Regions from separate parts of the Paenibacillus sp. RC21 genome, predicted to be linked through region 2. Evidence: riboswitches for the same ligand, from Rfam matches in the RefSeq annotation. Region 2 holds a riboswitch; each other region holds the start of a gene.
The links. A riboswitch is a leader RNA that binds a small molecule or an ion and turns the genes downstream of it on or off. The one in region 2 is predicted to bind cobalamin.
Positions count from the first base shown of each region.

Region 1: linked by a shared signal. The riboswitch ahead of metE (5-methyltetrahydropteroyltriglutamate--homocysteine S-methyltransferase) and the one ahead of ABIA61_RS16030 (ABC transporter substrate-binding protein) in region 2 are both predicted to bind cobalamin.
Region 3: linked by a shared signal. The riboswitch ahead of cobJ (precorrin-3B C(17)-methyltransferase) and the one ahead of ABIA61_RS16030 (ABC transporter substrate-binding protein) in region 2 are both predicted to bind cobalamin.
Region 4: linked by a shared signal. The riboswitch ahead of ABIA61_RS12500 (ABC transporter substrate-binding protein) and the one ahead of ABIA61_RS16030 (ABC transporter substrate-binding protein) in region 2 are both predicted to bind cobalamin.

Region 1 covers NZ_JBIYCS010000004.1:300,957-304,694, reverse strand. The annotation lists gene metE (5-methyltetrahydropteroyltriglutamate--homocysteine S-methyltransferase) at 1-2,301, opposite strand, end outside; cobalamin riboswitch at 2,462-2,657, opposite strand; gene nrdG (anaerobic ribonucleoside-triphosphate reductase activating protein) at 2,841-3,338, opposite strand; gene ABIA61_RS14925 (anaerobic ribonucleoside triphosphate reductase) at 3,335-3,738, opposite strand, start outside.
Region 2 covers NZ_JBIYCS010000004.1:555,686-559,423, forward strand. The annotation lists gene nikB (nickel ABC transporter permease) at 1-122, opposite strand, end outside; gene ABIA61_RS16030 (ABC transporter substrate-binding protein) at 138-1,721, opposite strand; cobalamin riboswitch at 1,929-2,126, opposite strand; gene ABIA61_RS16035 (nucleobase:cation symporter-2 family protein) at 2,833-3,738, opposite strand, start outside.
Region 3 covers NZ_JBIYCS010000004.1:270,146-273,883, reverse strand. The annotation lists gene ABIA61_RS14800 (uroporphyrinogen-III synthase) at 1-317, shown strand, start outside; gene ABIA61_RS14795 (LOG family protein) at 489-1,043, shown strand; cobalamin riboswitch at 1,101-1,286, shown strand; gene cobJ (precorrin-3B C(17)-methyltransferase) at 1,601-3,439, shown strand; gene ABIA61_RS14785 (sirohydrochlorin chelatase) at 3,535-3,738, shown strand, end outside.
Region 4 covers NZ_JBIYCS010000003.1:586,625-590,362, forward strand. The annotation lists gene cbiB (adenosylcobinamide-phosphate synthase CbiB) at 1-142, shown strand, start outside; gene ABIA61_RS12495 (histidine phosphatase family protein) at 187-936, shown strand; cobalamin riboswitch at 1,137-1,330, shown strand; gene ABIA61_RS12500 (ABC transporter substrate-binding protein) at 1,538-2,542, shown strand; gene ABIA61_RS12505 (FecCD family ABC transporter permease) at 2,539-3,585, shown strand; gene ABIA61_RS12510 (ABC transporter ATP-binding protein) at 3,582-3,738, shown strand, end outside.

The sequences.
Region 1 (3,738 bases), 250 kb from region 2:
CGAATCTCTGGCTGCTTGAGCAGCCAGCACCATTTGCTGTAATGCGGCGACGGATTCATCCTTGGTGCGGGTTTTCAGGCCACAGTCTGGATTGACCCAAAATAAATCAGAAGGCAGTACGCGCAGGGCACGCTGTATCATACTCAGCATTTCTGACACATCGGGAATGCGCGGGCTATGGATATCATATACGCCCAGACCGATGCCTTTGTCATACACCTGATCCTCAAAGCTGACAATCAGTTCTCCGTGGCTACGCGAGGTTTCAATAGAAATGACGTCGGCATCCATATCGGAGATGGATTGGATCATATCCTGAAATTCGGAATAGCACATATGCGTATGGATTTGGGTGGCGGGTTCAACGGTTGCTGTTGTAACAAGAAAGGCTTGAACCGCCCACGCCAGATAGGCTTGCTGCTGTTCTTTTTTCAGTGGAAGCCCTTCACGGATCGCGGGTTCATCGACCTGAATCATGCCAATCCCCGCTTTTTCCAGTGCTTCTACCTCTGCACGCAGGGCCAGTGCTAACTGTAAAGCAACCTGACTGCGAGGAATATCATTACGTTCGAAGGACCAGTTCAAAATCGTTACCGGACCTGTCAGCATTCCTTTGACTGGCTTGGAGGTCAACGATTGGGCGAAGGCCGTTTCTTCCACGGTCATGGGTTGATCGAACGACACGTCTCCGTATATAATCGGCGGTTTAACACACCGGGAGCCGTAGGACTGCACCCACCCGTTTTGTGTAAAGGCAAAGCCTTTCAGCTTTTCGCCAAAAAATTCAACCATGTCTGTCCGCTCAAATTCCCCGTGTACGAGCACATCAATGCCAATGTCCTCCTGGATATCAATCCATTCCTTGATTTGCTGCTGAATGAACGTCCGATACTGCTCGGCAGACCATTCCCCTTTGCGATAGTGCAGACGGGCTTTGCGAACCTCTGCGGTTTGCGGGAAGCTGCCAATCGTCGTCGTAGGCAGTGGAGGCAGATTCAGCTTGTCCTGCTGGATCACACGACGCTCAGCGAAGGGAACGCTGCGTGACTGCGGCTCTTTCGCCAGTAGATCCGCCATATCGGTAGCGGTCTGTACTCGTGCCGCCGAGCTGTTGAAGCGGGCTACCACGTCCGCACTCTGCTCAAGCTTGGCAATTGCCGAGGGTTCGCGTTTGCCAAGCGCAGCGGTCAAAGCTGCGATTTCTTCCAGCTTTTCATCGGCAAAGGCCAGCGCTTGCACCAGCTCTCGGTCCAGCTTGTGCTCTGCTTCCAGACTGACTGGCACATGCAGCAGACTGCATGATGGCTGCACGATGAGCTGTGCAGCGGTGGTTTGCTCTGCCAGTTGTCCAAGCAGCGCAGCTACGGTGTTCAGATCGGAGCGCCATATATTGCGCCCGTCAATAACACCAGCGGCCAGCGTTTTCCCTGCGGGGAAGCCATGTCGTAGCACATGTTCCAGGTTTTCGCCATCATCGTGCACAAAATCAAGACCTATTCCCTGTACCGGGAGCGTGGACAGGCGCTCATAATGATCCAGACTGCCAAAGTAGGTTTGCAGCACGATATTTAAGGATGGAGCAGCTTGGGCCAGAGCCTCATAGGCCTCCTGAATAATGTCCAAATCCTCTGTCGGGAATGAGGTGGTCAAGACAGGCTCATCTACCTGCACCCACTGAACGCCTTCCGCAGCCAGCTCAGACAGGACGCGGGCGTACAGTGGCAGGAAGCTTCGTATGATCGCGGCCAAATCCTTACGGTCATAGCCTTTGGACAGAGCAACGAACGAATAAGGACCGATAATGACGGGTTTACCTTCAATTCCTAGTTCCTGTTTCGCTTCACGATAAGCCTGCAACGGCTTATTCTCGGTGAACACCGGAGTTGCATTTGCCAATTCCGGTACGATGTAGTGGTAATTGGTATTCAGCCATTTGGTCATTTCACTGGCGGTGGCACCCTTTTGTCCACGGGCTATCCCGAAATAGACGGACAGAGGAACAGGCCCATCGGGACGGTAGTTGAACCGTTCCGGCACCAGACCGAACATCACGGATGTATCAAGCATGTGATCGTAATAGGAAAAGTCTCCGACCGGAATTCGATCGATTCCCTTGTCGCGCTGCTTGCTCAGATGCTCCAATCGCAATCGTTTCATCTCGGTATGCAATTCGCTTTCATCCATGCTGCCGTTCCAGAAGCGTTCCAGTGCTTTCTTCCATTCCCGGTTTCCTCCGATACGCGGATATCCCAGGTTACTGCTGATCAAGCCGGACAACTCAGGCAATTCGGTAAATGACATGTACTTTTCCTCCCAGGCTGGTAGCCAGTTTATTTTTGCGTACAAAAAAAGACATTCCTCCCCGGGGTTAAAAATGAGTAGGGGAAAGAATGCCTCCGTTATTTAAAAAATGAAAATTCGGCGACTGCTCTTAACACCTCCCTATCTCCCGTAGGTACTTGCGATGTTGTTGAAATAGGCAGGTCTCCTGACTTACGGATCATGACTTTCAGCGCTCCTTCCCGGTCTGTGGACCAGTGGGTGTATCAACAGCTGAAAATTCCCCGTTTACAGTGGCGGGACCGCGCCGGACTTGCACCAGCTTCCCTTTTAAGCCTGTACTGAATAGAACAGACACCTATCTCCAAGCTATGCGATTATGGTATGACGAATAATTATGCACTCGTATACTTGTTCACCATCATAAGTGAAACTTGCAGGATACGCAATATAAACTCTGTTTAAATCTAAAATGAACTACATGCAAAAAAAGACAAGCCCTCTCCATAAGGAAAGGATTTGTCTTAGGGTGTAGTATCTCATGCGAGTATAACATCGCCTTAGGCTAATGTAACTATAGATCCTGCCTGAATGCTGGCCTTCACATCCACCAGTCGTTGATTGCGGCTGCCCCGGAAGGGAAGGGTCAGATCCTTTTGCTGTTCTACAAAAGGACCGTCCACAATCACATCGCACAGCAGCGCCAGCTCCCGGCGGGCCTGATCCGTAAGCAGCTCCTCATAGTCAAAGCCCGTATAGGCCCACACGGTTCGGTCAGGGCAGGCAGCGCGGAAGTCGCGCACAAACTGCGTGCATTCCGATGCCGAGAAAAAAGGGTCTCCGCCGCAAAGGGTTAACCCGTCCAGCAGTGGATTATCTGCGATGTCACGGATGACTTCCTGCTGTCGCTCCAGTGTGAACGGTTCACCTGCGCGGAAGCTCCATGACGAGGGATTGAAGCAGCCGGGGCAGGCATGGCGGCAACCGCTAATGAATACGACGGTACGCAGGCCATGCCCTTCGTTCAGAGATTCCGGAATGTAGCCGCACAAATTCACCGATGCTTCACCCGGTCACGCACCTCAGCCTGCTTCGCGGCGTTGAAGCGAACGGTATAATCACCTGTCAGATATCCGGTTACCCGGCGCAAGCGCTGAAAATGCGTATGTTCTTCATCAGCACCGCATTCGGGACAGCTTGTCCCGATAATGCCCTCGTAGCCGCATTCCGTGCAGCGGTCTACCGGATGATTGATGGAGAAGTACCCAATGTTCTGATGGAGCGCGTATTGTACAATTTTAAGAAACGCCTCCGGGTTATTCCGCGCATTACCATCCAACTCGATGTACGAAATCGCACCAGCGTTGCACAGATTATGAAATGGGGCTTCGAGGCTGATTTTACGGGCAGCCGGGAGCGTGTAATACACAGGAATGTGGAAAGAGTTCGTGTAGTATT
Region 2 (3,738 bases):
GCAGTGAGCAGAATGGTAGCAGGGTCGCCGGGAGCCAGCCTCATCAGCACAAACGTCAGCGTGGATACAACGAACACAATGATGACAAGCTGCGCCACACGTTCCAGAATAAAACGAATCATAGGGTACGCAGCCCGTTATTCCGCAATATCGGATTGCGCCGTAATGTAGTAATATTCAATCGGATGCGGTGTAAAGCCCTCAACCCCTTTTTTCACCCCAAATACATTATCAGGGTGAACAATAAACGACTGCGGCAAATCGGTATTAATGATATCCAGCGCTTGCAATGTCACGGCATTACGCTGTGCTGTATCCTTCGCCAGCTTCAAGCTGCCAAGAAGGTTCTCCAGCGGTTTGGAACCATAACGGCTTACATTGGCCTCGCTTTTAGAGGAATAAAACATGTCCATAAAATATTGCGGCTCCCCCGTATGGGCAGTCAGCATACTGTACATGGCAAAATCCCAATCGTTTTTGGTTAGCGCCTCGTCGATATTTTCCACCTTGCGGATCTTCACCTGGATGCCCTCTTTCAGCAGTTGGCTCTGAATCACCTCAGCCATGACCGAAAGCTCTGGACGCTGAGGGAAGGTCAGCAACGTAACCTCGAACGGCTTGCCTTGCTTGGTCCATGTACCTTGGGCATCCTTTTGCCAACCATCCTTCGTCAACAACTGCTCCGCCGTTCCGTCCAGCGCTTTACGTTCCACCTTGCCGAAGAAGAGAATGCTCGGGAATGGGCTGCTTGCCTCCGTACCATAGCCTCTCATGATCGCACTCACAATGGATGCACGTGGTATCAGGCTGTCCACTACTTTGCGGTTCGCGGCATCCTTGAACACAGGCGACTCCATGTTATACACGATCATATGAGTGCGCAAAGAGGGAGCCGACAGCACTTGCAGCTTATCGTTCTTTTTTAATACCTCCGCGTTATCCACCGGAATATCAGTCGCTACATCTACTTCGCCAGATTGCAGCGCCAACAGGCGTGAATTGCCGTCCGTAATGAACTTCATCGTTGCTTCAGCCAGCCGTGCCTTCTCGCCCCAATATTCGTCATAACGCTCTACGACCAATGACTGATCCTTGTTGAACGCTTTAATTTTAAAAGCACCTGTCATCGCAGGGTAGCTCTGCTCATCCTTCATAGACGCTACATCCAGCACAATCGTCGATGGATCAGCCAGATTGGACACCAGCGCTGAATTGGGCTGGTTTGTCGTGATTTTCAACGACAGCGGCCCAGTTACATCAATCGACTTTACGTCTAGCAAATCCTTTGCCAAATGGCTTTTCTCGATGGAGCGCAGCAGGGAAGCCTTCACACTTTCCGCGTCCATACTCTTTCCGTCATGAAAAGTGACCTTATCCTGCAAGCTGAACGTCCAAACTGTGGGACTGTCCTGCTTCCATTCCTTGGCCAGCCAAGCCACTGGTTCCAGCTTTTCATTCAAACGGACAAGTGTCTCACCTGCGCCGGACCGCATGACATCCCAGCTATTGTCTCCGTGCGGGTCAACGCCCGACGGTTTCCACGTATACGCCATCACCAGTTTCTTATCTGCTGTAGCCTGTTGTGTGGATGTGTTCTCGCCCTTGCTGGGGCTATCCGCCGTCTTATTAGTTGTCGAGCATCCCGAAAGAGCCATAACTGCCAGCAGTAGCATCACCCCTGTACATATAAACCATGAACGCTTTTTACGATTGCTTATCATTCTATTGACTCCCCTCATCTTGTAATCTCATACATACCTAACGCGAAAAAAGCATCCCCGACCGCTTAATCAGCAGTCAGAAATGCTTTCATTATAAAATGCCTAAGCTCACCCTCTTCACCCTCTAAAAACAAGGGGGATCGGATCGGTTTCAGACATTCCCGTATGCAGCACGCCTAACCACCTCCCCAGCATCCCGTGGGTCTGACAGTGATGTTAAAACAGGCAGGTCTCCTGACTTCAGGCTTATCTCTCAGGCCTTCCCGGTTCTTCACAGTTCCAGTGGCTGTTCCGAAAGCTACAGCAATTCCCTGCTGATGCCTGTATACAGTGGCGGGTCCGTGTCGGAATCTACCGAACTTCCCTTTTAAGTGAACACGCACAACAGCCATCTACATGATTTCAGCGAAACCCTGTAGGTGGAAAGTCCGGTTCACACCTGTTTTCTTCCTTTATTCCTCTATATTACGAATTAGGACTATCTTATTTTGTTGTTACAGGCTTGTCAACAAATGTCGCATAATAATTTAAATTTTAATGATACAGCGAGAAACAAGGCTGTGGCTTTGCGTTGCGTGTACGCAATGGACGTGATAAAATTAGGTATAGAGATAACCACCGTGTCCGTATACTAAAAAGAGTCTTCGCCGCTACCAACGGCAAAGACTCTTAGGACTTGAAAGGCTGTGGATCACCACGGCGCGCTAAATGCTTAGCTAAACCCACCGTTAGGCGCCTAACCTAATTAAGCGGTGGGTTTTCGCTTGTTCCGAAATTTCCGACGTAGCCAGCGATAAAGTTTACGAATACTAAACACCAGGCTTAGTAACGTAACCATCCAACGCAACACATCGTAGCACGACACAAGGTTGACCATCGGCTTCACCCCCTTTCGGGAAGCTGCGCCGTGGTCTGAAAACATCCACCACTATTCAAAATCCATAAGGTAGATTATACCATGACCTCGCCTACCACTCTAGCAAATTCTTCTAATAGAATCTCAAACCCCGATCTTCATACAGGAAGAGGGTTTTATCAATAACTCTATGCCAAAAAGCCGGAAAAAGAGGCTTACGTCCTCTCTCCGGCGGTCTTTATCTAATCCTAATTATCAAACCTTCTGCGGAACCTCCGCCACCGTCCCGCCTTCGACTGACTCGCCCTGTTTTTTCGTTAAAACGATATTCAAGACAATCGCCGTAATCGAGCCGGATACGATGCCGTTTTGCAGCAGCATTTTGGCAAAGCTCGGCAGTTGGTCAAACACTTGGGGCAGCACGGCAGAGCCGAGGCCCACCGCAATGCTACATGCCGCTATCAGCAGATTGCTTTCCTTCCGCAAGTCCACTTCTGACAAAATAGACATGCCCGACGCAGCAACCGAACCGAACATGACGATCATCGCCCCTCCCAGCACAGCATTAGGAATCACTGTCGTTAAGGCAGCCAGTTTGGGCAACAGACCAAGAACAACCATAATACCACCCGCAGCAAAAATAACGTTCCGCGACTTGACACGTGTTAATGAGATCAGACCTACATTTTGCGAGAATGCCGTGTAAGGAAACGCATTGAAAATACCCCCGAGCATAATCGCAAGTCCCTCAGAGCGCAGCCCATTGACGATTTGCTTCTGCTCTACCTTCTGGTCAATCGCCTTGCCCACTGCCAAATAAACGCCCGTAGACTCGACCATGCTGACAATATTAACGATAATCATTGTACATACTGCCATAATGCTAAACTCAGGCTTACCAAAATAAAACGGCTGTGCAACACTCACCCAAGACGCTTGCGCCACTGGAGCAAAATGTACCATCCCCATCGCATAAGCGACCACGGTACCCGCAAACAGACCGATGAGCACAGAAATCGAGCGCAAAAAGCCCTTGGCCAACCGATTCACAAGTAAAATAACCAGTAAAGTAACTAACGCCAGCAGCAAATTACGCGGCTGTCCAAAATCCGCGCTGCCCTGGCCCCCTGCTACGTTATTCATCGCCACCGGAATGAGGGA
Region 3 (3,738 bases), 290 kb from region 2:
CGAATTTGCAAGCGTTGCTGGCGGATATCGTGAATCGTAATGTTGATGCTGTTACGTTCACCAGCGGTCCACAGATCCGCTTTTTGGCTCAATATGCGAGGGACCAGAAGCAGATGGAAGACGTGCTGGAAGCTTTTCGCCAGGATGTGATCGCTGTGTCGGTAGGCAAGGTGACGGCGCAGTCCATTTTGGAGGAAGGGATTGAACGGATTGTGTTTCCGGTGGAGGAACGAATGGGCGCTATGATGGTGGAGCTGGGAAGATATTTTGAGCATAGCGCCTCGGTGCACGGCTGCGGTCTTGAAGTTGTGAACTGAAAACTAACCCATATCCTTGCGATAAAGGGTAAAATGAAGATAAGGGCCTACAGGGTCTTTATCTTTTTTTGTTGGAAATGCATCGACAGAAGTTTTTGTTATAGCGAAAATATTTATTTAATATAATGAAAAAGCCTCGATGCGGGATACCAGAACAGGAGCTGAGACGTTATGAATTCCATTTGTGTATTTGCCGGGTCCAGACCCGGACATTCATCGGTATATCTTCAGGAGGCAGGCAAGCTTGGAGAGGCTATGGCCCGGCATCATGTTCGTCTGATCTATGGAGGCTCCAGCAAGGGGCTGATGGGCGAGGTCGCGGATGCGATGCTGGCAGGGGGCGGTCAGGTCACCGGGATTATGCCGACCCTGTTATTCGATGCAGAGATTATTCACCGGGGAGTTACCGAATTTATTGAGGTGGCGAGCATGCATGAACGCAAAGCGGTGATGAGCGAAAAGGCTGACGCATTCATTGCCCTTCCGGGCGGATTGGGAACATTTGAGGAGCTATTCGAGGTGCTGTGCTGGGCGCAAATCGGCATTCATCGCAAGCCCATCGGGCTGCTGAATGTGAACGGATATTTTGACCCGTTGGCGGAAATGGTGCGTCATAGTGTGCGCGAGGGATTTACCGGAGTTGACCACCCAACGCTGCTGAGTATCTCTGCGGACCCGGACGAATTGTTGCATATGTTAAAAAATAAGGCAGAGAACTTGAAATAAAGCGTTTTTCATGCTTGCGCAACTGATTGAGCCAAGGTTATGATAAGACCCATAATCAAATAGCGGACAGACAAGGTGCCTTTGCGATGGAACGAAGGGTAACAGGGAATCGGGTGCAAGTCCCGAGCGGTCCCGCCACTGTAAGGAAGAGGATTTTTTCAGACGTCACTCGTAAGAAAACGGGGAAGACGAAAAAATCTGTTGATGCCGAGCCAGGAGACCTACCTTGATCTGTATGCACCGTTAACCTTCGCGGAGAGGATGGGTGTACGAAATCAGGAAATCAGGCGCACGCTGCTTTTTCCATGTTGCTTACAGGTTTGCGTGGAGCTGAACGTGCAGAAGCGTTTCAAGCGTGAACAGGCAGATGGAAAGCAACGACACGATGGCGGAAGACAAGAAGTGTCTTCTTATGCTGTGTCCGTCTGATGATACGATGCGTACATAGGAAACCCATCCGGGCAGGATGGGTTTTTTTGAGTTACAGGATGTCCATATACAAGTGAAATAGATAGAAGTGTGGAAAACATAGCCTAGATTTAAGAAGGAGGATAACGATGAGCCAATTAGGAAAATTGCTCGTGATTGGATTCGGACCGGGGGATATGGAACATATCACCAAACGGGCGCTGGATGCGCTGGCCGAGAGTGAGGTCATTATCGGCTACAACACCTATGTGGATCTGATCCGTCCGTTGTTGAACGGACAGGAGATTGTGCGCACAGGGATGACAGAGGAAGTGAGCCGTGCGCAGGAGGCGGTTCGACAGGCGGAGATGGGCAAGAAGGTAGCCGTCATTTCCAGTGGAGACGCAGGCGTATATGGCATGGCCGGGTTAGTGTACGAAGTGCTGATGCAAAAGGGGTGGCGTCGTGAGGACGGGGTTGAGGTAGAAGTCGTGCCGGGAATATCGGCGATTCAGTCCTGTGCTTCGCTGTTGGGTGCGCCCGTCATGCATGATGCATGCACGATCAGTCTGAGTGACCATTTGACCCCTTGGGAAACGATTGTGAAACGTGTAGAAGCGGCAGCTTCGGCAGATTTTGTCATTGCACTGTACAATCCGCGCAGTGGTCGGCGTACACGCCAGATAGTTGAGACGCAGTCCATTTTGTTGCGCTACCGTGATCCGCAGACTCCGGTCGGGTTGGTCAAGAGTGCTTACCGTGACCGTCAGCAAGTCGTAGTGACGACGCTGGAGGACATGCTGAACCATGATATCGGTATGCTGACGACCGTCATTATCGGCAATTCCTCGACAATGGTGTATGACGGCCTGATCGTGACGCCGCGCGGGTATCAGCGCAAGTATACGCTGGATGCGTCCGAGCAGGCGCTGAAGCCGCATCAGCGGCTCCGCACGGAAGCGGAGCCGTGGTCGCTGGGCGCGCAAGAGGATCGCGCGTTGAATGCGTCGCAGGCGGGCGCAGCACCCGCAGTGCCAGCCCCCGCGGGTGCTGGCGGGACCGCGCCCGCGCCTTCCGCGAGCGGTGCTGCTGCGGCGGTTGCCACGCAGGCACGCCCGCAAGCGGTGGCTGCCGTGCAGGCCGCGCCTGCGGCGCAAGCCGGGGCGGTCCCGGCATCGCTGGCAGCGGAGGCGCTGAGCCGCCTCGCTGCGGGCGGTAAGCTGCCGGGCGAAGCGAGCGCACGCTGGAACGGGCAAGCGCCCGCCGTGAGCGTCGCTGGAACGGCAGCCGTGGCCGGAGCGGTGGCTACGGCCGGGACAGCGACAGGCAGCTTTGGCAAGCCTGCGCTGTTTGAGGTGGGCGTTTCCCCCGGCGTGGGAAACAAGAAGTTCACCGCTCGCCAGATGGCGCTGCTCGCCGAGGTAGCGGGTGATGAAGGCGAGCTGGAGTACACGCCGGATCACCAGATCGTGCTGCGCGTGCCGTGCGCGGACCCGGAGGAGCTGGTAGGGCGGCTGCGGGATGAACGATTCATCGTGATGCCGATTGGCGATGTGTTTAAGGTGAAGGCGTGCGACTTCTGCAATATGGAGAAGGATGACGCTGTGCCTGTGGCAGAGCATCTACAGGTTGTACTGGGCGGATTGCAGGCACCCAAGGAAACGAGCATTGCTTTGAACGGCTGCGGTATGGCCTGCTATGGAGCGGTGCTGGAGGATATCGGGATTGTGTACCGCAAGGGAGGATACGATCTGTTCCTCGGCGGCAAAAAATTCGGACGCAACGCTCATGCCGCTCAACCTGTGGCAGAGGGCATTCCGGGGGATCAGATTACGGATATCGTTGAGAACGTCATCGCTGAATATAAGGAAAAAGGGCATCCGAACGAGCGTTTTCATAAATTTTTCAAGCGTGTGGGCGTGGTAGCGGGTTTTCGGCATGAAGATGCGCCTGCAATAGTGGAAGTGAATGCCGTTTGTGGTGATTAATGGGCTAGAAAGCCTGTTTTTATGGATGTAAGCATATAGATAAAATAGGGCGTCTTGCAGGTCATCCCTATTTTGATGAGGAGGAAAATACAGCAGTGAATGCAATATTGTTGGTTGGACATGGAAGTCGGGACCCGGAGGGGAACCGGGAGCTGCTGGAGTTTGCACAGGCGGTGGCAGATCGTGTGCCGGATATGTGTGTGGAAACCTGTTTTTTGGAGTTGACACGGCCCAGCATTGCTGAGGGTGTGCAGGCATGTGTGGAACAAGGGGCGACGCGAGTCGTGCTTGTTCCGATT
Region 4 (3,738 bases), on a different contig from region 2:
ATATATGGGAGAACTGGTGCGACCGATGGAGCCGGAGGATATCCGACATACGATTCGGCTGATGTTTGCCGTGTCCAGTATGTTCGTGGGATTGTGTCTGTTCGTGTCCGCCGGATGCTATGCACTGGGGTGGACGCAGTGATGAAGCGTGACGCACCGAACACCGGCAATAGAGCAGGAAGTGACATGACCTTGAAGCATTATTTTACAGAACACCCGCAATGGGATTTGGAGCTTGTGCTGGTACGTCACGGCACAACCTTATGGAACAGGGAACGTCGATACCTGGGGCACTCCGATCTGGGCTTGCTACCGGGAGCAGAGCAGGAATTAGAGTCTTTGCGGGAAAAATTACAGAGACATTCCTTTGCCCGAATCTATTGTAGTGACTTGATACGTTGTCGTCAGACCTTGCAGATCATTTTGCCAGAATCGGAACTGAAACCAGATAATATGTCTGCTTGGTCTGCCACCATGGAACCACGTCTGAGAGAGCTTCATTTTGGGGAATGGGATGGAAAAACGTATGATATGCTCAAGGATGTGGCGTTGTACCGCGCGTGGATTGATGAGCCGCAACGGGTTACGCCGCCGGGTGGAGAGTCCTGGAAAGACTTTGTGAACCGCCTGGGTGAATTTCTATACTCTTTGTATGAGTGGCGTAAAATGATGGAGATTCAGAAAACAGGTTTGTCTGATGCTCCACCTTCTGTTCTGGTCGTCACGCATGGTGGAGTGATTCGTCAGTTGGCTTGTATGCTGGTACCGGGTCATGATTTTTGGAGCCTGAATCCGAAGCCGGGAGCGGCAATTACGATTCGGTTGAGTTTGGCACAAAAGCCATTTGCAGATTTAACCGCCACCCGTTCTACAGAATCACATCCAGATTTGGCTACAGGGCATAAGTTCACCGGATGGCTGGTGGAGCAGGCATGATGTTTATAGCTCTGGCTCCGCATTTGCTACTCCCGAATAACCTGGATGAACTGACTACGCTATACTTCTCATGATCACAGACATAGGGCAGGTAAACAGGCGGTTTGGGTTGTAAGCCAGTCTTTTTTAACCTATAATCATCAAGTAAAAGAACGGCTTGACCAACACTACATCAAATATCCAGCAGACGAGGTCGGTGCAGCGGGATGAAACCCTCGGGTTCTTTCCGGTGCGCTGTTAAAAGGGAAGCCGGTTTGAATCCGGCGCGGTCCCGCCACTGTAAATGGAAAAATGCCAGCCCGCTCTGCTTTATGTGCCATAAAGCATATGAAGGAGCAACAGGCTGTCGCATGTTTCTGTAAGTCAGGATACCTGCCCGTCCGCCTGTCACCATAGTCCTTCGAGGAAAGGATGACGTGTTCGCAGTGACTGTCCATGCGGAAGAAACTGCCGCCTGCGTACGATCTGCGCTAACGTGACCCCTGTGTCCTTATCTGAGGATGCAGGGGTTTTTTGAAAGGAAAAGAAGGCTGGATTTAGCAGATATCGGATGATGTTCAAGTGACGCTCTTAAAAGAATTTATATGGAGGGGTGTAAATTATGGCAGGGAATAAAATAAAGGTCTGGACTACAGGCTTATTGGCTCTGGTCTTGGCGGTTGTGCTGAGTGCATGTGGAGCTAACGGAAAGAACGCTGAAAATAAAGGGGATCAAGCTTCACAGCAACCGGGGCAGACGGCAACCGCTCAGGAGCCTCCGGGCAAAACGGTCTACCCGCTGACCATTAAGGATGCGACCGGGCAGGAGTTTACGTTCAAAAAAGCGCCGGACAAAATCGTTTCCGTCTCCCCGGCTGAAACCGAGGCGCTGTTCGCCATCGGACTGGATAAGGAAATTGTCGGTGTATCGGACTATTCGGATTACCCGGAAGCGGCTACAAAGAAGCCCAAAGTGGGCGGTATTATGAAGCCGAATGAAGAGGCGATCATTGCTGCGAATCCGGAAGTCGTTTTTGCAGGGATATCACTCAGTGAGCAGGCGACAACCAAGCTGCGTGACATGGGAATTATGATTTTTAAAACCGAGCCGAAAACGGTTGAAGATGTCATGGCTAATATCGAACTATATGGGAAAATTACCGATCATCAGAAAGAAGCGAGAGCGGTAACCGACAAGATGAGAGCCGATGTAGCGGAAGTGAAAAACGGTGTTAAAAATATCGGTAAAGGGCAAAAGCTGAGAGTCTACGTCGAATTTTCACCCGGCTGGACGGTCGGCAAGGGCGAGTTTATGGACGAGCTGATTTCTTTGGCGGGCGGCGAAAATGTGGCTGCAACACAAAAGGGCTGGTATCAGATCAGTGAGGAAAATATTATTGCGGCCAATCCGGACGTCATTTTATACAGCAAAAATGTCAAGGACGACAAAACAGGCCAGACACTGGGCGATATCATCAAAGCCCGTAGTGGATGGGATCAAATATCGGCTGTTCGTCTCAACCGGGTGTTTGCCGTGGATGATAATCTGATCAGTCGGCCGGGTCCGCGTGTAACGGAAGGTCTCAAGGAAGTGGCCAAGGGCGTGTATCCTGAAATTTTCAAATGAATCGTAGACTGATTGGCTTTGGAGGGGCAGGTCTTGCTTTATTGCTGCTGACGCTGCTGCTCTGTCTCGGCATCGGTTCAGCCAAGCTTCCCGTCAGCCAAATCACGGGTATTCTGGTCAACCATCTGCCGTGGTTAGGTGAGACGGTTACACCGGATTGGAATACATCCACAGAGCAGATTATTTTGAAGGTCAGACTGCCGCGTGTGTTACTGGGTATGCTGGTAGGCGCAGCGCTTGCGCTGGCGGGAGCCGGATTTCAGGGTGTGCTGCGCAATCCGCTGGCTGATCCTTACACGTTGGGGGTATCCTCGGGGGCTTCGGTAGGGGCAGCGGTACTGATTTATTGGGGGCTTCAATTTTCATTTGTAGGCGTATGGACACTGCCGCTGGTGGCGTTTACGACCGGAATGCTGACGTTGTGGATGGTGCTGACGCTGGCGAGGGAAGGCGGCAAAATTCCGACGCAAAGTCTCATTTTATCGGGCGTGGTGATGCAATCTTTTCTGGGTGCGGTCGTTTCCTTTCTGACAGCCATGTCCAGGGAGACGGTCAATGAAATATTGTACTGGACAATGGGAAGCCTCAGTCTGCGCGGCTGGTCGTATACAGGCATTCTTTTACCTTATGTGGTCATTGGGCTGGTGTTTCTGTGGAACCGGGCACGAGTGCTGAACATTCTGGCCTTGGGTGAACGTCAGGCGGCTCATATGGGGGTTAATGTAGATGCAACGAAGTTATCTGTTCTGATCATATCCACGCTGCTGACAGCCGCGGCTGTCTCGGTATGCGGAGTGATTGGCTTTGTGGGACTCGTTGTACCGCATATTATCCGTCTGGTGACGGGCCCCGACTATCGGATGATTGTTCCGTTATCCGCGCTGGGCGGGGCTATTTTTATGGCATGGGCCGATACTGCGGCGCGTACATTGCTGGCTCCGACGGAAATTCCTCTTGGTGTCATGACGGCCTTTGTCGGTGCACCGTTCTTCGCATATCTCCTGTACCGGAACAAGAAGCTGCGCAGGGGGGGATTGCTGTGAAAGAAGCAAATGGACCACAGGAGACGCGAGTCCGGGCGCTGGAGATTGCCAGTCTGACTCGTGATTTCGGGGAATTCCATGCGTTGAAAAATATAAGCTGGAGCGTAGACGAAGGAGATTGGTGGGGCATCATCGGTCCGAACGGCAGTGGAA